3 regions of the Pseudoalteromonas sp. A41-2 genome follow, and region 3 is predicted to be linked to each of the others. Evidence: predicted binding sites of a transcription regulator. Region 3 holds the regulator's gene; each other region holds the start of a gene.

Region 1 (7,261 bases), 1.0 Mb from region 3:
TACGAACATTAATACTTGTCACTGCGGTGAACTTTTCGGCTTCTTGTGTCGCGCCTTTTGACCACACACCGTTTTCACAATACACCGCGGGCTTATCTGCTAAATGCAAATTTAGTGGTACAGCACTAAATTGGCCTCGGCCACCGCCATGCATAAATAAAACTTCAAATTCGTCACTGATATTCATTAGACGACGTAAGCTTGCTTCACATTTTGCTGTAAGCTCTAAAAAGTCGCTACTACGATGGCTGATTTCCATCACAGATACGCCTAAACCTTGCCAATCTATAAATTCTTTTTGTGCTTTTTGCATTACTGCCGGCGGTAACATTGCCGGTCCTGCACAAAAATTATATTTAGTCATTACTTTGCCTCATTCCAGTAATTATAGTGCGGATAAAAAAAGCGGCCGAAGCCGCTTTTTAAATCAATTTTACTCTGAAGGTGGGTTATCAACCGTTTCTTCAGTATGTGTATCGACTACTTCAACGCCCTCGCCTTCGATGGCTTCAAGCTCATCAACTTCGATTTCTTCGATACGTTGTAAACCAACTACTTGCTCTTCGTCAATAGTTCGTATCAAAATAACGCCCTGCGTATTACGACCAACCGTAGAAACCTCATTAACACGAGTACGTACAAGCGTACCACGATTAGAGATAATCATGATTTCGTCGTTTTCATCAACTTGTACTGCACCAACCACTGCGCCATTACGCTCGCTTACTTTGATTGATACAACACCTTGTGTTGCACGGCTCTTCGATGGGTAATCGGCAAGTGCTGTACGCTTACCATAACCATTTTCAGTCACGGTGAGGATTGCACCGTCTGTCTTAGGCACAATTAACGACACAACGCGTTGGTCGTCTGCCATCTTAATACCACGCACACCGGTTGCAGTACGACCCATTGGGCGTACACCTTTGAAGCGGATTTCAGGGTTACCCTCTTCATCAAGTACCGGATTGCCATTTTCATCAACGACGGTCGACTCTTCCGCTTCTTTAAAGCGTACTACCTTGCCTGCGTCTGTGAATAGCATGATTTCGTTTGTACCATCAGTGATATCAACACCAATTAGGCTATCGCCTTCATTTAGGTTGACCGCAATGATACCGCTTGCACGTTGACGGCTATAAGCCGTTAATGGTGTTTTCTTAACTGTACCAAATGCTGTAGCCATGAAGATGTATTTATCTTCTTCGTACTCACGTACAGGTAGAATTGCAGTGATACGTTCGTCAGCTTCAAGCGGCAGTAAGTTCACAATTGGCTTACCACGCGCTGCACGGCTGGCAAGTGGTAATTGGTATACTTTCAGCCAGTATAAACGACCAGCAGTCGAGAAACACAGAATCGTATCGTGTGTATTTGCAACAAGGAGACGTTCAATGAAATCTTCATCTTTCATCTTCGTTGCTGATTTACCTTTACCACCACGACGTTGTGCTTCGTAGTCTGATAATGGCTGATACTTCACATACCCTTCATGAGAAAGCGTTACGACAACGTCTTCTTCATTAATTAAGTCTTCAAGGCTGATATCGTGAGCTGCTGCACTGATTTCTGTACGACGCTCGTCACCATATTGTTCTTTAATTTCAACTAGTTCGTCGCGGATTACTTCCATAAGGCGATCTGGGGTTGAAAGGATATAAAGTAGTTCAGCAATAAGATCGAGTAGTGTTTGGTACTCGTCTAAGATCTTCTCATGCTCAAGACCCGTTAGTTTGTGTAAACGTAGGTCAAGGATCGCCTGTGCTTGTTGCTCAGATAAATAGTACTCACCATCACGAATACCTAGCTCTGGTGCTAGCCAATCAGGACGCGCTACATTTTCTTCACCGGCTTTTTCAAGCATGGCTTTAACAGTGCCTAGTTCCCAAGACCTTGCTGTTAAAGCTGCTTTTGCTTCAGCAGGCGTAGGTGATTTACGAATTAACTCAATGATTGGGTCGATATTCGCAAGGGCAATCGCTAAGCCTTCAAGCGTATGGGCACGGTCACGGGCTTTGCGTAAATCAAATACCGTACGACGGGTGACTACTTCGCGGCGGTGAATGATAAATGCTTCAAGCATTTCTTTTAAGTTGAAACACTTAGGCTGGTTGTTATCAAGTGCAACCATATTCATACCAAACACGGTTTGTAACTGTGTTTGTGCATAAAGGTTATTCAGAATAACTTCACCTACATCACCACGTTTAATCTCGATAACGATACGCATACCGTCTTTATCTGATTCATCACGGAGTGCGCTAATGCCTTCAATTTTTTTGTCTTTAACAAGTTCAGCGATTTTTTCAATCAAGCGTGCTTTGTTAACTTGGTACGGAATTTCGTGGACGATGATCGTTTCACGACCCGTTTTTTCGTCTACTTCAATTTCTGCGCGTGCGCGGATGTACACTTTACCACGACCCGTTAGGTAAGCTTGCTCTATGCCTTTCTTACCATTAATGATCGCGGCTGTAGGGAAATCTGGACCTGGGATATATTCAATCAGATCAGCAATTGTCATATCTGGGTTTTGGATCAGTGCCAAACACCCATTAATAACTTCAGTTAAGTTATGTGGCGGAATGTTCGTCGCCATACCAACCGCAATACCCGATGAACCATTCACTAATAAGTTAGGTACTTTCGTCGGTAATACGTCAGGAATTTGCTCCGTACCATCATAGTTAGGTACGTAATCAACCGTTTCTTTTTCGAGGTCGGCTAATAGCTCATGTGACATTTTTGCCATACGGACTTCCGTATAACGCATTGCTGCCGCAGAGTCACCGTCAACTGAACCAAAGTTACCTTGGCCATCAACAAGCATATAGCGTAATGAGAAAGGCTGCGCCATACGTACGATGGTGTCATATACCGCGCTGTCGCCATGTGGGTGGTACTTACCGATTACATCACCAACAACACGTGCTGATTTTTTGTAAGGCTTATTCCAATCATTATTGAGTTCGTTCATTGCGAATAAAACACGACGGTGAACAGGTTTTAGACCATCACGTACGTCTGGCAATGCACGTCCTACAATTACGCTCATTGCGTAATCAAGGTAGGAGTTTTTTAATTCATCTTCAATATTGACTGGCAGAATTTCATTGGCGAGATCAGTCATTTGATTTCACATTCCTTCAGTATTGACTCATAAAGAGGCAAAGCGCCGCCTTTAGAGCTTTAGTTATTATTTCATGACCATGCTACCACAATTAATTTAGATTTACAGGCGCTAAATCTTTGCGATTTATTAATTTACCCCTATATAATGGCCTCAGATTGACGAGGAAGTTTTTTATGACCGAACATCAAAATGTAGATAATGCAGAAATTGCAAAGTTTGAAGCCATCGCTGAACGTTGGTGGGACCGCGACGGAGAGTTCAAACCTCTTCATGAAATAAATCCTCTTCGCTTGGATTTTGTTGCCGACAAAGTTGGCGGCTTATTTGATAAAGAAACCTTAGATGTTGGCTGTGGTGGCGGCATTTTAAGTGAAAGCATGGCACGCATGGGAGCTAAAGTAACAGGCATCGATATGGGTCAAGAGCCATTAACCGTTGCTAAGTTACACAGTTTAGAAACCGGTGTCCCTGTTGATTATATGAAAGTACCGGCTGAAGAGTTTGCGAAAGAGCACCCTGCTCGCTTTGATGTAATCACCTGTATGGAAATGTTAGAGCACGTGCCAGACCCTGCTTCTATCATTCGTGCGGTCGCTGAGCTTGCAAAACCTGGCGCCGATGTGTTCTTTTCGACATTAAATAAAACACCTAAAGCGTATTTATACGCCATTGTGGGTGCTGAAAAGTTATTAAAAATGGTGCCCGAAGGCACGCACGACCATAAAAAGTTTATAAAACCCGCCCAATTAATTGCATGGGCAGAAGATGCAGGCTTAAAAGTAAGAGCAAGCACAGGCCTCAGCTATAATCCGTTTTCTAAGCAATACAGTTTAAATGATGATGTGAGTGTTAATTACATTCTTCATTTTGAGAAACTTGCCTAATGGCTGGTTGTAATCCTGATATCGCTTTTGATGCCTTTATTTTTGATTTAGATGGCACATTACTCGATACTGCGGATGACCTTGGCGGCGCATTAAATCGCGTATTAGCAGATGCGAATATCGCGCCTGTTGATAAAAGCATTTATCGCCCAGCAGCGTCAAATGGGGCCAATGCATTATTAGAGGTCGGCTTTGGTGATAAATGGCCCGACGTTGAACAATTAGCATTAAGGCAGCAACTGCTCGACTATTATGCAGAAGACATTGCGATTCATAGCAAGTGCTTTAATGGCATAGAGCAACTTCTCGCCTCACTTGAGCAAAACAGCATTAAATGGGGGATCATGACCAATAAGCCCGGCTTTTTAACCGAGCCATTGGTGCAAGCTATCCCAAGCCTTGCTAATGCCATGGCTGTCGTGAGTGGTGATACCTTAGCAGTTGCTAAACCATCGCCAGAGCCACTTATTCATACTGCAAACATGCTCGATGTTGATCCAACGCGTTGCTTATACATAGGTGATGCCGAACGCGACATACAAGCAGCAAAAGCTGCCAATATGTACAGTGCAACTGCACTTTGGGGTTATATACCAAGTGTGGATACCGCACTGAGCTGGGGCGCAGATTTTAACTGGCAAACTCCAACTGATGGATTTATCCATATATAGTGTTAGTTTTAAGTTAAAACACCATATATTGTGATTGGGTTGAGTTTTAAGCAAACTTTGTTGATAAAAAAAACAGTCAGAAATTATTTTTAAAAACGATAATTTTTGTAGATCTTGAGTTGATTTTTACAAATTTCATCATCAATGAATGATCAAAGGTTAATGCTTACTAACACAATTCGTTTATCCAATAGTTATCCACAAAATGGGGCATTTCTATCCCTTGCAAATGATCGCAGACCACACTATCTTGTGATCTGCGTTTTAAAGAACACCAGATATTGTGGCTAAATGTTATTCAATTGACTCATGCTGGTGCTAATAATAATTATAATTAAGAATACCTTTGTCACTAAAAATATAATTTCCCAAGGAATACAGGCAAAACTATGAACCAACAGCTATCTGTAAGCAAACGTGACGGCCGTAAAGAGTCACTTGATCTAGATAAGATCCATCGCGTCATCGCTTGGGCCGCCGAAGGTCTAAATAATGTGTCTGTGTCACAAGTTGAATTGAAATCACATATTCAATTTTACGATGGCATTCGTACTGACGACATTCACGAAACTATCATTAAAGCAGCAGCCGATCAGATCTCTAAAGATACCCCTGATTATCAATACCTTGCTGCTCGTTTAGCTGTATTCCATTTACGTAAGAAAGCGTATGGTCAATTTGAGCCGCCGCGTTTATACGACCACATTACAAAACTGGTTGAAGACAAACGTTATGATCAACACTTACTCGTTGATTACACTGAGCAAGAAATTGACGAGTTAGATGCGTATATTGATCATAACCGTGATCTAAACTTCAGCTATGCCGCTGTAAAGCAGCTTGAAGGGAAATACCTAGTACAGAACCGTGTAACGGGTGAAATTTACGAAAGCGCGCAGTTTTTATATATCTTAGTGGCAGCGAGCTTATTCTCTGACTACCCTCGAGAAACACGCCTTGATTACATCAAGCGCTTTTATGACGCGGTTTCGACATTCAAAATTTCATTGCCGACTCCTATTATGGCTGGTGTGCGTACACCTACGCGTCAATTTAGTTCATGTGTACTGATTGAGTGTGGTGATAGCCTTGATTCAATTAATGCGACATCATCTGCGATTGTAAAATACGTATCACAACGTGCAGGTATTGGTATTAATGCGGGCCGTATTCGTGCTTTAGGTAGCCCAATCCGTAACGGTGAAGCATACCATACTGGGTGTATTCCATTTTATAAACACTTCCAAACGGCGGTTAAGAGCTGTTCTCAAGGCGGTGTCCGTGGTGGTGCAGCAACCCTATTCTACCCGCTGTGGCATTTAGAAGTTGAAAACTTATTAGTCCTTAAAAATAACCGTGGTGTTGATGACAACCGTGTTCGTCATCTAGATTACGGTGTACAGTTCAACAAATTAATGTACAGCCGTTTAATTAAAGACGACTACATTACTTTATTCAGCCCATCAGACGTACCGGGTCTTTACGATGCATTCTTCGAAGACCAAGCTAAATTTGATGAGCTATACGTAAAATACGAGCAAGATGAGTCGATTCGTAAAAAACGTATTAAAGCGATTGAGCTGTTCTCAATGTTCGCACAAGAGCGTGCTAGTACAGGTCGTATTTACTTACAAAACGTTGACCACTGTAATACTCATAGCCCGTTTATCTCAACGGTAGCACCGATCCGTCAGTCTAACTTATGTTTAGAAATTGCATTACCGACTAAGCCACTTAGTAACGTAATGGACGAAGAAGGCGAAATCGCACTGTGTACACTTTCTGCATTCAACTTAGGTGCAATTGAGTCACTTGATGAGTTAGAAGAGCTTGCTGAACTTGCAGTACGTGCGCTTGATAACTTACTTGATTTCCAAGACTACCCTGTCCCTGCAGCGAAAAACGCAACCATGGGTCGTCGCACGTTAGGTATTGGTGTCATCAACTACGCATACTACCTTGCTAAAAACGGTAAACGTTATTCTGACGGTAGTGCAAATGCATTAACGCACCAAACATTTGAAGCAATTCAATATTATTTAATGAAAGCATCAAATGAGCTTGCTAAAGAACGTGGTGCTTGCCCTAAATTTAATGAAACAACGTACTCGCAAGGTATTATGCCAACAGATACGTACAAGCGCGACCTTGACCAAATCTGTGATGAACCTCTTCACTTAGATTGGGATACACTGCGCGCAAACATTAAAGAACATGGTATGCGTAACTCAACATTGTCGGCATTAATGCCATCAGAGACTTCATCACAAATCTCTAATGCAACAAATGGTATTGAGCCACCGCGTGGACACATCAGTGTTAAAGCAAGTAAAGATGGTATCTTGAAACAAGTAGTACCAGAGTATGAGCGCCTAAAAGACAATTATGAGCTACTTTGGGATATCCCATCAAACGATGGTTATCTGCAATTAGTGGGCATTATGCAGAAGTTCGTTGACCAAACGATCTCTGCGAATACAAATTATGATCCATCTAAGTACGAAGGCGGTAAAGTACCTATGAAGGTGCTTTTAAAAGACCTCCTTTCAGCATATAAACTGGGTGTTAAAACG
Region 2 (7,261 bases), 270 kb from region 3:
ATCGCTTTGTCTGTGAGCGACATAGTTTTAAGCTGTTGCTCTAATTGAGAGCCTATCACTGCGGCTGCCGCTGCGTTTAAACTGAATCCTGCAAGCGTTAAACCAACCGCCATATTTTTCATTAATAGTTTCATCTGACACCTACCTTGCGTGAATTGACGCCTAAAATGGTTAATGTTTTATTTACATTTCTAATTAAATAGCCGAATGAAGTTGGCAGCTATCAGGATCAATCCCTACATGGCATGAGGGAAATCCCCTATTAGGTAAGGTATTAAATGAATTTTTACGGGCACTACCTAGTAAAGGTTAAGCGTTTTCTATCCCCTTTGAGGAATATCTTTCGTCCTATGTTTCAACTAGATTGATTAAACCATTCGTCATTTAAAAGTAAGGATTGAGAATGTCTGCTCGTACAGAAACATCAAATGATATAGCGAGCGAAAGCGCTAATGCTATTGACCTTGTCAATGAAGATAACTCAACCACCAAGCAACACACTCATATTGGACAAGCTATTTCAGGCAGTAACATAAACTGGGAGGCACAATCGCCCATCAAGCTCATTGCGCATATCATCGATAATTTTCATGAAAAGCACAGAATGCAATTTCAACAATTGATCCAATTAACCAAAGCAGTGAAATTAAAAAATACTGATCATTGTGACTACCCTCATCATCTGGAATCTCATTTATCGCAAATGAAATATGAACTTGAAGAACATATGATGAAAGAAGAGGCCATTTTATTCCCAATGATCATGAAAGGTTATTATCCATCGGGTCCTATTAGTGTGATGGAAGCAGAACACTTAGAGCACGAGAAGGCACTCGAAAAATTAACCACACTCACCAATAAGTTTACTCCTCCGCACGATGCTGATGAAGACTGGCAGCGTCTTTATGCCAAAATACATGAGCTCTACAACGATTTAAACGAGCACATTCATTTAGAAAATAATATTCTTTTTATGCAAGGTTAAGGCAAAAGGGGCAATAGACGCCCCTTTACATTGTTAGGCTAACGCTGATTGTTGTACTTTTGTGCATTGGTAATGTCGCAATTTGTGCTCTTTGCGTCGGCCATGACTAAATGACGACACTCTTTTTAAGTAGCCAATCACGCGTGTGCCATAATCAATATCTGTTGAACCACACTGTGAGCATGATTGCCTTGAGCGCTTATCGATATACTCACAGTGATTACAAATGGTGATCCTCACATTAATGCAAAAATAATTGCACCCCGTTCGCGCTGCCACATTAAATAACTGCATATATTGCTCAGTGTCTAAATGCTCTTCTAAATTCAAATGCAGTGCTGAGCCACCATCTAAAAACTCTGTCATCGATTTACCATGCAATATAAACTTATCAAGGTGATTTAGTGTTGTGTCTTCTACTAAATAGAAATAACTGTTGTAGCATTCTCTTGGCGTGAAGTAGCCATCTTCGCTATCCCATTTGGCATTTTTTATCCCTAAATTTTCAGCAGGAACAAACTCAGTGTTAAATAAAAAGCCGGTCTCTTTTGTTGCTAAGCGATTCTCTTTATAAATCACTTCTAACTGACTTTTCACCCATTCTTTATACGCATCATTAACCCCCACTTGAATACCTAAATACTCTGCGGCTTCAACCATGCCATTAATACCAATGGTTAAAAATTGCTTGTTAAAGGAAATAAACCCTGCGTCGTACACCGGTAGCATGCCCGCTTGCTGGTACTCTTCCATTAAGGTGCGATACGCGATTTGATAAGCATGTATTTTTCTTATTTCTGTTGCTAGGTCTCTGCCATCTTGCACCAATCGATTCATATTGAGTGTAATAACATTGATAGAGCCCGTCGAAACGCCCCCCGCGCCTAAACTATACGAAAAACTATGATCGCTAATTTCATTACGAAGTCGACAGCATGAGGCTAATGAATCAGCATCGGTTGATTGATAAACAAAAAATGAGCCGCCTTGACTTAAGTTTTCGGCACACATCAATGCAAATTCTTTATCTTTAGGTTCATTGTCTTCTACTAGCATGGCAGCGGTGACAACAGGGAATGTTAAAACAGCTTTGTTTCGCTCTTGGTTAAACCAATTTAAAAACATGCTTTGCAGTGCCTTTAAAGACGACCAATCGGGAGCCGTCATATCAGGAAACACAAAATGACCAAACATAGCCTCAAAGTATGCACTATCGTACAACGAGATATTCCAAAATACGCTTTGATAACCTCGTGCAGCAGCGGGTTGATTTAAAGCGTACACGACGTGCTGTAAGTGATTTTCTATCTGTTTATAGTGAGTAACTAAATAATCATCGCCGTAATCCTTACGCGCAAAGTAATCAAAATACATTAAAAATTCGACCGTCGCGACAGCCCCTGCAAACTGCGCGCTAATTGCAAAAACAAGATTCACAAAACTGCCGCAGAACGATTCTAAATGCTTAGGTGCCTTAGACTCTCCCCCTAATTTGGTTAGCCCATCCAATAAAAATGGATACATGGTGATAGAAGTACAGTAAGGCTTTAAGCTCGTTTCATCATGCACATAAATTTCATGGTTCTCAATTTGTCGAAGGTACTCTTTGCCCAATGACTCGCCGAAAAGCGCGGTTATTTTATTGCTCACCTGAGTGCGATTAACGTGAATGAAAAAGTCTTTCATTATTTCTGATTCTAGCGTCGCTATATTTTTTAATGTCACATTTGCATTCGCATCCACTTTAGAACCATCGGCCGCATTCTTGGCCTGTGTATAGTTTTCGATGAAACGCATTTTTTCTTTTAATTGTTCACAATTCAGCATAGACATTTTTGTTATCCTTTTAAAAATAATGAGTTAAGTACCTTACCCGAAGCAATTTCAATAAATCGTTGATTAGTTAAATGGCTCGCCAGGCCACCTAATTCAGCGACATAACGGCCCGTTTTTACATAAGTCAGCTGTGCTTTTAATTGCTCCGACACATCCTCAAGCCCGGTATACAAACACGTTGCTAAGCCTTGCTGCGTTGCTAACTTTAAAAAATAAACTAAATCACCTTCCTGCCATTCTCCGCCAAAAAACACCACACAAGTTATCAAGTGCTTATAGCGCTCAAGTAACCCTAGAAAGCGTTGCGATGTTAACCGCTCACCATGCTTTGGATCCCATGTATCAACGCTATGACACCCAGGACAGCGCAAGGGGCACCCCGTGCACACAAAGCCTAACGCAATGTGTCCAGGGACTTCTTGAAAGCACACTTGGGGTTCTAATACATTAAACATAAACCACTACATATTGTGTTTTAAATTTCAATATGATCAATATATAGTATCAACACCGTTTTAAGCCAGTTTGAAACTTGATCTAGATCAAAGCAGCTTAGTTCTGCCAAAAGAACAAAATGGGTAGCCAATCAAAACCCCCTCCTGTCAAAAATAAAATGCAGCGAAACGGAGCGCCACCCAGACACCTCTACCTACTTTGGAGGAGTTACCTTTACCCATCACTTTGCTAGAGTGCGAATAAATGAATTGTAAAGAGATGAAAATGACTGCGAAAATTGGAATTTTGACTGTTAGTGATCGCGCAAGCCGAGGCCAGTACGATGACTTATCGGGACCCGCTATCACCGATACATTAAATGACTATTTAAGTTCGCCATGGCAGGCATGCTATCGATTAGTTGAAGACGAGCAACATTTAATTGAAGCGGCATTATGCGAGCTTGCCGATCAAGAACAATGCGCTTTAATCATTACCACAGGTGGAACGGGTCCCGCCAAACGAGACATAACCCCCGAAGCCACAGAAGCGGTGTGTGACAAAATGATGCCAGGATTTGGTGAGTTAATGCGTACTGAAAGCTTAAAATACGTGCCAACGGCTATACTCTCTCGACAAACAGCGGGGATAAGAGACCGCTCATTAATTATTAACTTACCGGGCAAACCCAAAGCGATTCGTCAATGTCTTGATGCCGTATTTCCTGCGGTGCCTTATTGTATTGATTTACTTGAAGGGCCTTACTTAGAATGTGATGAATCTGTGGTTCAAGTATTTAGACCTAAGTCATAAATAAGGTTTGTCATAACGTTAAAACATCCCCTTAGTTAATAACGAAAAAAGCCAGCTTAAGCTGGCTTTTCTATCGTATTAAGATTTATTTGTGTGATACATCAATCAGTTCAACAGTCCCGTCTTCGCGTACTTCAGCAATTTGACCTCGCGGTTCATCCATAAAGAACAAAGTAACAAAGCCAATCATTGCCGTACCGGCGATAACATAAAAGAAAGTTGCATAATCGACGAACGATAACACCGTTAAAAATGTAACTGCCCCAACGTTACCATATGCCCCTGTCATCCCTGCAATTTGCCCTGTTAAGCGACGTTTAATTAATGGCACGACGGCAAACACAGCACCTTCTCCTGATTGAACAAAGAAAGAGCACGCCATGGCTGTTGCAACTGCTAACCATAATGGCCACTGCGAATTAACCATGCCCATTAACAGATAACCTGCGGCTAAACCGGCGGTTAAAATAAGTAACGTTGTACGGCGACCAAACTTATCTGAAATAAACCCACCTGCTGGGCGTGACATTAAGTTCATAAATGCATACGCACCGGCCACCATCCCTGCCATAACAGGGTCAAGTGAGAAGGTCTCAGCAAAAAATAGCGGCAGCATTGACACCACAGCAAGCTCAGAACCAAAATTTGTAAAATACAAAATATCCAGCACAGCTACTTGCTTAAAACTATAGCGATGTAACTCAGGTACTTCTTGCTCAAATACCGTTTTATTTACGTTCCACACTTTTTTAACTTCAAACAAGTACAACAGCACTAACCCACCATAAATAAGGTGTACGACATTTGCTTCAATCATCCCAACACCATTGGGTGAGAGTTTCCAAGCCAGTAATGCCATTGCTGCATACATAGGGATTTTCATGATTAGGAGTAAGAAAAAATCGCCTTTAGAAGTGACTTCCATCGCCCCTAAATTTTTAGGGCGAAAGTACGTCGAGCCTTTAGGTGTATTGGTTACATTAAAATAATAAATAAAACCATAAACAAAGCTCATTATACCCGTAATACCAATTGCATAACGCCAACCATCATCGCCGCCAAAAATTAATGCCAACGTAGGCAGTGAAAAAGCCGCAGCAGCGGAACCAAAGTTACCCCAGCCACCATACACACCTTCTGCGGTGCCTAATTCGTGATGAGGGAACCACTCAGACACCATGCGGATACCAATAACAAAGCCTGCGCCGATAAACCCAAGTAAAAAACGAGCAATGGCAGCTTGCAAAAAGCTATCAGCAAAAGCAAACATTAAACAAGGTACTGCGCTGACAATCAGCAAACATGAATAGACTAACCTTGGCCCATATTTATCGGTTAGCATGCCAATAATCACGCGGGCAGGAATGGTCAAAGCCACGTTCAAGATCAGTAGTGTTTTTACTTGCTCTGTACTTAATCCCAAGGTGGTTTTTACAGCCTGTAGTAACGGTGCAAAATTAAACCACACAAAAAAGGTGATAAAGAATGCAAGCCAACTAAGATGTAAGATTTTCATTTTTCCTTGAAAGGAAAAAAGGTTAAATTTTTCACTCGCCATTGTCGTCTCCAAACGGTTTTATTAATTTGATTCTGAGCCGACTTACTAAAAAAGAATTGATGTAAATCAAGGAATAAAGGTAACCGCCGTGCAGCCAAAAACACCTCTACCCCCTATGAATAGGCGCACTGTAAAGCAATGCCTTTATTAACTGCGCTTACTACCTACTAAGGTGTATTAACACTCCCTATCACTCTACGAGGGAGATAAAAGGAGATATTGGAGGAATAACAATGAGGTTTTGGGATATCACACAGAAAAAAGCCTCCGAAGAGGCTCATAATTGCAGGGAACTGAAACTAATCTAGCGGCTAAAAAGCATGCTAAGCGATTAAAACTTATGAGTGAGCATCAACCATACCTTATCGGTATCCGTGGCATAATCATCAGCGTTGTACATGGCATATTTAAACAGCACATTACAGTTGCTTGAAAGTGCATATGCAGCCGTTAAATCAAGCTCTTGGCCATAATCGATGCTGTGTGCATCACTATCAAAAAAGTGATAAGTCGCGCTCAGCTTTATATCTGCCAACTGCCCATTAACGCCAAAGTATAAATCAGCAAGTCCATTACTTGGGGTCGCTAAAAACTTATCTGCAAAACCTTGGAACTTGTGCCCTGTTGCCAGTGGTGTACTAAAACCTATGTTGTTATCTGAGCCTAACAGCTCATAGCCAACTTTCCAGCCAAGCTTACTCACTTTGCCCTTTAGCTCCGCTAATATATAGTCAGCATCAAACGAATTGGGGTTATCGGCATAATCTTGTTGAGTTGCATAACTGAGCGTATAACTCAATGAATCGGATAATTGGCCTGTTGCGCGTACACCCATTGTTTGTGTTGAGCTGGCTAAAGCAGCATCAAAGTCATAGAGATAGGCAAACACACTGACATTAAATTGCTTATTAACTTGGTATGCAGCATTGGCAAAGTGTAATTTACCGTGCAAATCGCTTTTATTGCTGTCTTCACCAAAAATACGATTCACATTAAACACATAGCTGTAGTCGAACTTTAATGACTCTGTTGGTTTATAAACGACTCTGTAACCATCAAAAGTTTGTTCATTCTGGCGCCATGCGACACCCCCTACAAATCGTTGGTCATCAAGGTTGATACGTTGTCTACCCGCAACAACGTGCAACTCTTTATTTTTGAATTGCAAGCTTGCTTGATTAACCTCAGTACCTTTAGGGTCAGCAACAACGGGGTGATCCGTATGACCATTAACCGTACTGTTATAATTGTCATTACCAATCTCGGTAACATTATCAAACTCGAGAAGTGCTGAAACGCCTTTGAGTGTCGCCGTTGTATAATTAATACGCGTGAGTAATGTTGATGCATGTGCTTGTTCAGCGATCCCCGATTGATCGACATTTTCATATCGATAACGCAACATGCCATGCACTTCACCATTCGCCAACATGTTATGAATGCCATTATCTTCAGTTGCACTCACTTGCGTACTCAAAGCAAATGTAACTAACGCTGTTAGAACTGAGAGCTGTGTTTTCATATCACTACCTTGCTATGTTTTTAAGTTATGCACAGATTACGGCTATGCATAACTATGAAAATTGATTTAAATCAATTTTTTCATAGCGTTACCTAATATGACTCACTGCACC
Region 3 (7,261 bases):
CTGCTACCAATAAAGTCATTAAAGCGTGAAATGACAATGGCAAATTTTTTGCCCGGTGCGTATTTGTTACCTTCAATAATTTTCATTTAATAACCCTAAAAAATAAGTTTAAGCGGTTGCGATTGCGCAAAAATTACGGCGCATAATACCACAAAAATATAAAAGTCGCCTAGTTAACCTGAACTCTGGATAATAAATCTATCTCCAGCGGTTACTTTCAACGCTTACTGCCTTGAATTTACATGCAATAGGCCAAGAATACCTTGGCCTTAAAATTAGCTTGCTAGTAAATTTTGTTAACTAAGCTGTGCGTTAATTAAGACTGCGGCTCAACGTAATCAACCACTTCTAAGTGGAAACCAGACAATGCATGATACTTCTTCGGACGACTCATCAAGCGCATTTTCTCAATGCCAAGGTCTGCTAAAATTTGTGACCCCACACCCACTGTGCGTGACGTGCCTTGGAATTTACGATGACTGACATTTTCACCCGCATCTTCTGCTGCAAATGCTTTGACCGTTGCTTCAAGATCTTCGGTTGATTCTTGTTTACCTAAGATAACCAATACGCCGTTATGCTCAGCAATATAGGCCATTGCATCTGATAAACTCCAGCTACGATCTGCGCTGCGGTCTGACAGTAAAATATCGTTAAACGTACTTTGTAAGTGAACACGTACTAACGTAGCGTCATCTTTCGATACGTCGCCTTTTTGCAATGCATAGTGGAGCTGACCATCAATGGTGTCTTTATACGTTACTAAATCGAATTCACCGTGATCGGTTGGCAACTTACATTTTGCAACACGTTCAATGGTGGTTTCGTTTAGATTTCTGTACTCGATTAAATCAGCAATTGTACCAATCTTCAGACCATGCTCTTTAGCAAACACTTCAAGGTCGGGACGACGGGCCATGGTGCCATCGGCATTGAGAATTTCAACAATAACAGAAGAAGGCTCAAGACCAGCCAAGCGCGCTAAATCACAGCCCGCTTCAGTGTGACCCGCACGGGTAAGAACGCCACCAGGTTGTGCCATAATAGGGAAAATATGACCCGGCTGTACGATATCACTTGGCACAGCTCCTTTCGCGATGGCCGCTTGCACTGTGCGTGCACGGTCAGCAGCTGAAATACCGGTTGTTACGCCTTTTGCAGCTTCAATCGACATTGTAAAGTTTGTTGAGAAAGCCGCTCCGTTATTTTTAACCATTAACGGTAATTCTAACTGCTGACAACGCTCTTGAGTCATGGTTAAACAAATTAAACCACGACCATGCGTTGCCATAAAATTGATAGCATCTGCACTTATGTGCTCTGCTGCGATAATTAAATCGCCTTCATTTTCTCTATCTTCATCGTCCATTAAAATAACCATTTTACCGGCTTTAATGTCATCGATAATTTCTTGCGCGCTGTGTAAATTCATAATGTGCCCATGAGAGTATGATTAATAATGACGTATCTTCGCTTATTTAATAAAACCAGCTTGCGCTAACAAGCTCATAGATATGTCTGAACGGGAAGGTTGTTCAGCCCCTTTGATCAGGCGCTCTAAGTAGCGAGCAATTTGATCAACTTCTAAGTTAACCTGCGTGCCCACTTGAAATTCTGCAATCGTCGTTTGCTCAGCGGTGTGTGGAACAATGGTCAGCTTGAAGCGATTTTGCTCGACCTCATTCACCGTTAAACTAATTCCATCTATACATACCGACCCTTTATACGGAATGTATTTCATTAAATTATGGTCGGTACTTAGCCAGTACTCTGTTGCTCTGGCATTGGCGGTAATGCTTTCAACTGTCGCGATGCCATCAACATGGCCTGACACTAAATGCCCACCAAGGCGAGAAATTGGCTGCATAGCCTTTTCTAGATTCACGGTTTGGCCTTTTTTATAGTGCGCAAACCCTGTCAGGCTAATGGTTTCATTTGATAAATCAGCACTGAAGCCATCGCTATGTTTAGTAACCACTGTTAAGCACACACCATTTGTTGCAATACTGTCGCCTAATTTTACGTCTTTCATATCCAAATCATTACTTTGAATACGAATAGCGAGATCACCTTGTTTTTGTGTTAATTCAACAATTTTACCTGTTGCTTCAATTATTCCAGTAAACATAATGCTACTCTTTATCTTCAGTGTGTGTGGCTTGCTTTGCTTTGTACGCTGTTAAGCGGATATCGTCGCCAATTATCTGTGTGTCGGTAAACGTTAATTGAGTGACATCACCCATGGCTGTTACTTCTGCAAAGTTTAGTAAGCTTTTGCCCATATCACCTATTAACTTTGGGGCAATATAAACAATGTATTCGTCAATTAGGTCTTGCTGTGCAAAAGCGCCCGCTAAGGTTGCTCCTGCTTCAAGCCAAATATGATTAAATTGTAATTCGGCTAACCGTGCTAAAACGGCCGATAAATCAACTTTATTTTTGTTAGCTGCCACCACTTCGTGTTTTACAAAATGTGGCCATTGCTGCTGATTATCAAGCTGTGTTGTGAAAATAATCACCGGACTCTCAATACTAAATAAAGCGAGATCTGGGGTGAGTCTGTTTTGCGAATCGATAATCACACGTGTTGGCTGACGTATCGGCAATGATGTTGGCATTGCAAATGGCAGCTCTTCAGTACGCACATTTAATTTGGCGTTATCACTGATAACGGTATCTGCACCACTCAAAATTGCGCAGCTTTGTGCGCGAAATGCTTGAACGTCTTGGCGTGCTTGCGGACCCGTGATCCATTTACTTTGGCCGTTATTAAGTGCCGTTTTTCCATCTAAACTACAGGCCATTTTACAGGTAACAAAAGGCAACCCTGTTTCCATTCGCTTCAAAAAGCCTTTGTTTAAATCGCGCGCCTGTTGCTCAAGTAACCCAGAGGCAACGTCAATACCTGCATCAGCCAATATTTGTAAGCCACGGCCACTGACTGCTGGATTTGGGTCTACCATTGCAGCAATCACTTTACTCACACCGGCCGCTTTTAGACCTTCAGCACAGGGCGGAGTACGACCATAATGACTGCAAGGTTCAAGCGTCACATAGGCTGTTGCCCCTTTGGCATTATCGCCAGCAACGGCCAGTGCATTCACCTCGGCATGACCCTGCCCGGCAAGTTGATGAAAACCCTCACCAACTATATGGCCGTCTTTAACAAGTACACAACCCACATTAGGGTTTGGCGTCGTGGTAAAACGGCCCTGTTTGGCAAGCTCAATAGCGCGTGCCATATAAATGCTATCAAGTTCAGTGAACGACATGCTTAATCACCTAAACGGGCAATTTCTTCGCCAAACTCACGAATATCTTCAAATGAGCGATATACTGAGGCAAACCTAACATAAGCTACTTTATCAAGCTTTTTGAGCGATTCCATAATACACTCGCCGATTAAATGGCTTGAGATTTCACGCTCTCCGGTGGCACGTAGCTGTGATTTAATCACGTTGACGACTTCTTCGATTTGCTCTGTACTCACTGGGCGTTTTTCTAATGCGCGGTGCAGACCATTTAATAATTTGTCTTCGTTAAAAGGTTCTCGACTACCGTCTTGCTTTATCACCCTTGGCATAACAAGTTCAGCACCTTCAAAGGTGGTAAAACGCTCGTGACATTCGTTGCATTCGCGACGGCGTCTAACTTGGTGACCACCGCCAACAAGTCGTGAATCGATTACTTTAGTATCTTTTGCTGTGCAAAAAGGGCAATGCATAAGGTTAAACTTCCGTTTATAAAAAACAAAAAAAGACCGCTTAGTAAGCGGCCTTTATAATAGCAAAAAACAACACTATTGTTATCTTAATTACGGTTTAACCAGCAATTAAGCGTAAACAGGTAGTTTTTTACAGATTGCTTTAACTTTCTCTTTTACTTCTGCTTGTACTGATGCATCGTTGATGTTGTCTAGTACGTCACAGATCCAGCCAGCAAGTTCTTTAGACTCAGCTTCTTTGAAACCACGGCGCGTAATTGCCGGAGAACCAATACGAAGACCCGACGTTACAAACGGTGAACGTGGGTCATTTGGTACTGAGTTTTTGTTTACTGTGATGTTTGCATTACCAAGGGCAGCGTCAGCATCTTTACCTGTGATATCTTTATCAATTAGGTCTAGAAGGAATAAGTGGTTGTCTGTTTTACCAGAAACAACTTTATAGCCACGCTCTTGTAACACTTCAACCATTGCTTGTGCGTTTTTAACCACTTGCGCTTGGTATGTTTTGAATTCAGGCTGTAATGCTTCTTTAAACGCAACCGCTTTAGCAGCGATGATGTGACATAAAGGACCACCTTGGCCACCCGGGAATACGGCGCTGTTAAGCTTTTTATAGATCTCTTCATCACCACACGCAGAAACAATTAGACCGCCACGAGGACCCGCTAATGTTTTATGAGTTGTTGTTGTAACAACATGCGCGTGAGGGATTGGGCTTGGGTATACGCCAGCCGCAATAAGACCTGCAACGTGTGCCATATCTACGAATAAGTACGCATCCACTTTATCAGCGATTTCACGGAACTTAGCCCAATCAACGATACCTGAGTATGCAGAGAAACCCGCAATGATCATTTTTGGTTTGTGCTCTAGTGCTAGTGCTTCAACTTGAGCGTAATCAATTTCGCCCGTTTCTTCATTTAGGCCATATTGAATTGCGTTGTACGTTTTACCAGAAAAGTTAACGTGTGAACCATGCGTTAAGTGGCCACCATGAGCTAAGCTCATACCTAGTACGGTGTCATGTGGCTGAAGAAGCGCTTGGAAAACAGCCGCATTAGCTTGTGAACCAGCGTGCGGTTGTACGTTTGCGTAGTCTGTGCCGAATAACTCGTTTGCACGGTCAATTGCTAATTGTTCAACAACGTCAACGTGCTCACAACCGCCATAGTAACGTTTGCCTGGATAACCTTCAGCATATTTGTTTGTAAGCTGAGAACCCTGTGCTTCTAGCACGCGTGGGCTACAGTAGTTTTCAGACGCGATCAGTTCGATGTGCTCTTCTTGACGAGCCGTCTCTTTAGTGATGGCTGCAAATAACTCTGGATCGAAATCCGAAATATTCATGCTACGTTCTAACATGGGGTCTCCTAAGGCAACGTGTATGGTGTTTTTTTGAAGGCTATATTGTACGCTGAAAACGCACATTTGCCTATCGTGTAAAGATGAACATATTTAAACAGGGATTGAATTTATTTCACAGTGTTTTAATAATGATATTTTTTTATTGATACATAACGAAAATTTATGAATTTAAAATATTACATAGGTTTTTAAAATGTCATTTGCATAAAAAATAGCACACAGGCATTGCTTTTTACTATTTTCAAACTACCCTAATAGTCTTAATAAATATCAAGGATGGTATAAAATCTCATGTTAGCAAAACCTCTTTACGAAGCCGCCCCCTATGGCTACTTTATCCTCGGCATCAGTTGCATCACATTAGCGAATAATGTGGTGCCTACAGTCATTGGTATCGTACTCTTTTTACTGGGTGCAAATATTTGGCGAATGCGCTCAAATGCAAGACGCACAGATCATTCGAGTCAACGAGTAAATCAAAGAAAGCTCTATTATTACTATGAATTTAAACCATTTATTGTTTTTATTGCGGCATATACCTTGATCCAATGGACACAAAATGAACTTGTTTCAGTGATTGGCGTGTTACTGTGTATTACCGCTGTGGTGATTCTTGTGATGCGGATTTTAAACCGGCATAGTCATTCAATATTGCATTAAAAAAGAGCGGCTTAGCCGCTCTTTTTTATGGTTTTTTACGCCAGTTTTTTTAACAGCTCAGTACGCAAAAGCTGGTAATCACACACAATATCTTCTGCAAGACATTGCTTTGCTAACGCATCTGCTAAAGGCTTTGGCATCGGTAACTCAATCTCGAGTATTTCTTCCACGCTTTCTTTAAATTTAGCGGGGTGTGCCGTCGCTAAAAAGATACCCGCACTGCCCGGTGCAATGTTTTCTTTTAAGCCTTGGTATGCAATCGCAGTATGAGGCTCTGCAACATACCCTGTTTGATGAATTTTTTTCATCACCTCTTTGGTTGTCTCTTCATCGACACAGCTTGAATAAAAGTCATCATAACTAAACCATGCATTATCTAACATGTGCTGAACACGCGGCCAATTGTTTGGTTTACTCACATCCATCGCGTTCGATAACGATTCAATCGTTGCGTTAGGAGCCCACTCTTTATTTTGCAAGAAACGAGGCACCGTATCGTTTTGGTTGGTTGTTGCACTAAGTTTTGCCACTGGCATCCCTAGTACAGCGCCAATCATCGCAGCACACACGTTACCAAAGTTTCCACTTGGTACAGAGATATGCGCTTTAGCACGTTGCGCTTTTGGCAATTGTGCTATTGCTTCAAAGTAGTAACACACCTGTGCAACTAAACGGCTGATGTTGATTGAATTCGCTGAGTTTAACCCTAGCTTTTCTTTTACTTCATCATCGAGAAACGCTTGTTTTACCATGCTTTGGCAATCATCAAAGCTGCCATCAACCGCATAGCAATGAATGTTGTTGCCTAACGTAGTGAATAGTTTTTGCTGTGCTAGCGAAATTTTGCCTTTCGGATATAGAATAACCACATCAATATTCGGTTTGTTGTAAAAGGCATGCGCAACCGCAGCACCTGTGTCACCCGACGTTGCGGTTAGAATGGTAACTTTTTCTCCTTGGCTAAATTGTGCAAGACACTCTGCCATGAAACGCCCACCAAAATCTTTAAACGCTAATGTTGGCCCGTGAAAAAGCTCTAAACAGTAAATATCCTTTTCGACTTCAACAAGTTTTACATCAAAGTTAAACGCATTTTGTACCATCTCAGCAACGGTGTCTGCGGGTAATTCATCCCCAATCAAATGGGATAAGATTTTGCTACTGCGAGTAACAAAGTCCAAATCTAATAAAGCATCAATATCAGCAATAGGCGCCAAGCTATCTGGAAAGAAAACGCCTTGGTTACGACCCAAACCCGTTTTTACAGCTTCAATAAACGACACCTGTTGTGTTGCATCTTTTAAATTATGTAATTGCATTGTAGTTCCTTAAATTCTTTATAGCTGTCGTGTGCCAAGCTGATCAAGCTGGCAAATATGGCAAAAACCATGTTCATTAATGTAATTATCATTAAGCCACGCTGCGCATTGCTTAGCGGCTTCTAGACTTTTACACACTGTAAAAAGAGTCGGTCCAGCACCCGAAATACTCACAATCTCAGCGCCAAGT

What was found. Region 3 encodes NrdR, which represses ribonucleotide reductase genes. Its sites were predicted from a motif close to AAACACNANATNTNGTGTTT; they were not measured.
Region 1: the regulator NrdR is predicted to act here: its motif matches at 4,958-4,977, upstream of nrdA (class 1a ribonucleoside-diphosphate reductase subunit alpha).
Region 2: the regulator NrdR is predicted to act here: its motif matches at 3,278-3,297, upstream of nrdG (anaerobic ribonucleoside-triphosphate reductase activating protein).

Annotation. Positions count from the first base shown of each region.
Region 1 is NZ_CP065231.1:1,650,567-1,657,827, reverse strand. Features, by position in the region: gene serC (3-phosphoserine/phosphohydroxythreonine transaminase) at 1-364, opposite strand, end outside; gene gyrA (DNA topoisomerase (ATP-hydrolyzing) subunit A) at 434-3,130, opposite strand; gene ubiG (bifunctional 2-polyprenyl-6-hydroxyphenol methylase/3-demethylubiquinol 3-O-methyltransferase UbiG) at 3,307-4,017, shown strand; gene IT970_RS07570 (HAD family hydrolase) at 4,017-4,688, shown strand; gene nrdA (class 1a ribonucleoside-diphosphate reductase subunit alpha) at 5,078-7,261, shown strand, end outside.
Region 2 is NZ_CP065231.1:2,961,102-2,968,362, forward strand. Features, by position in the region: gene IT970_RS13345 (S8 family peptidase) at 1-134, opposite strand, end outside; gene IT970_RS13350 (hemerythrin domain-containing protein) at 404-985, shown strand; gene nrdD (anaerobic ribonucleoside-triphosphate reductase) at 1,019-2,818, opposite strand; gene nrdG (anaerobic ribonucleoside-triphosphate reductase activating protein) at 2,824-3,276, opposite strand; gene mog (molybdopterin adenylyltransferase) at 3,542-4,069, shown strand; gene IT970_RS13370 (NarK family nitrate/nitrite MFS transporter) at 4,155-5,627, opposite strand; gene IT970_RS13375 (alginate export family protein) at 5,959-7,149, opposite strand.
Region 3 is NZ_CP065231.1:2,691,441-2,698,701, forward strand. Features, by position in the region: gene ribH (6,7-dimethyl-8-ribityllumazine synthase) at 1-86, opposite strand, end outside; gene ribBA (bifunctional 3,4-dihydroxy-2-butanone-4-phosphate synthase/GTP cyclohydrolase II) at 317-1,432, opposite strand; gene IT970_RS12160 (riboflavin synthase) at 1,475-2,128, opposite strand; gene ribD (bifunctional diaminohydroxyphosphoribosylaminopyrimidine deaminase/5-amino-6-(5-phosphoribosylamino)uracil reductase RibD) at 2,133-3,272, opposite strand; gene nrdR (transcriptional regulator NrdR) at 3,275-3,724, opposite strand; gene glyA (serine hydroxymethyltransferase) at 3,833-5,089, opposite strand; gene IT970_RS12180 (hypothetical protein) at 5,384-5,752, shown strand; gene thrC (threonine synthase) at 5,788-7,071, opposite strand; gene thrB (homoserine kinase) at 7,090-7,261, opposite strand, start outside.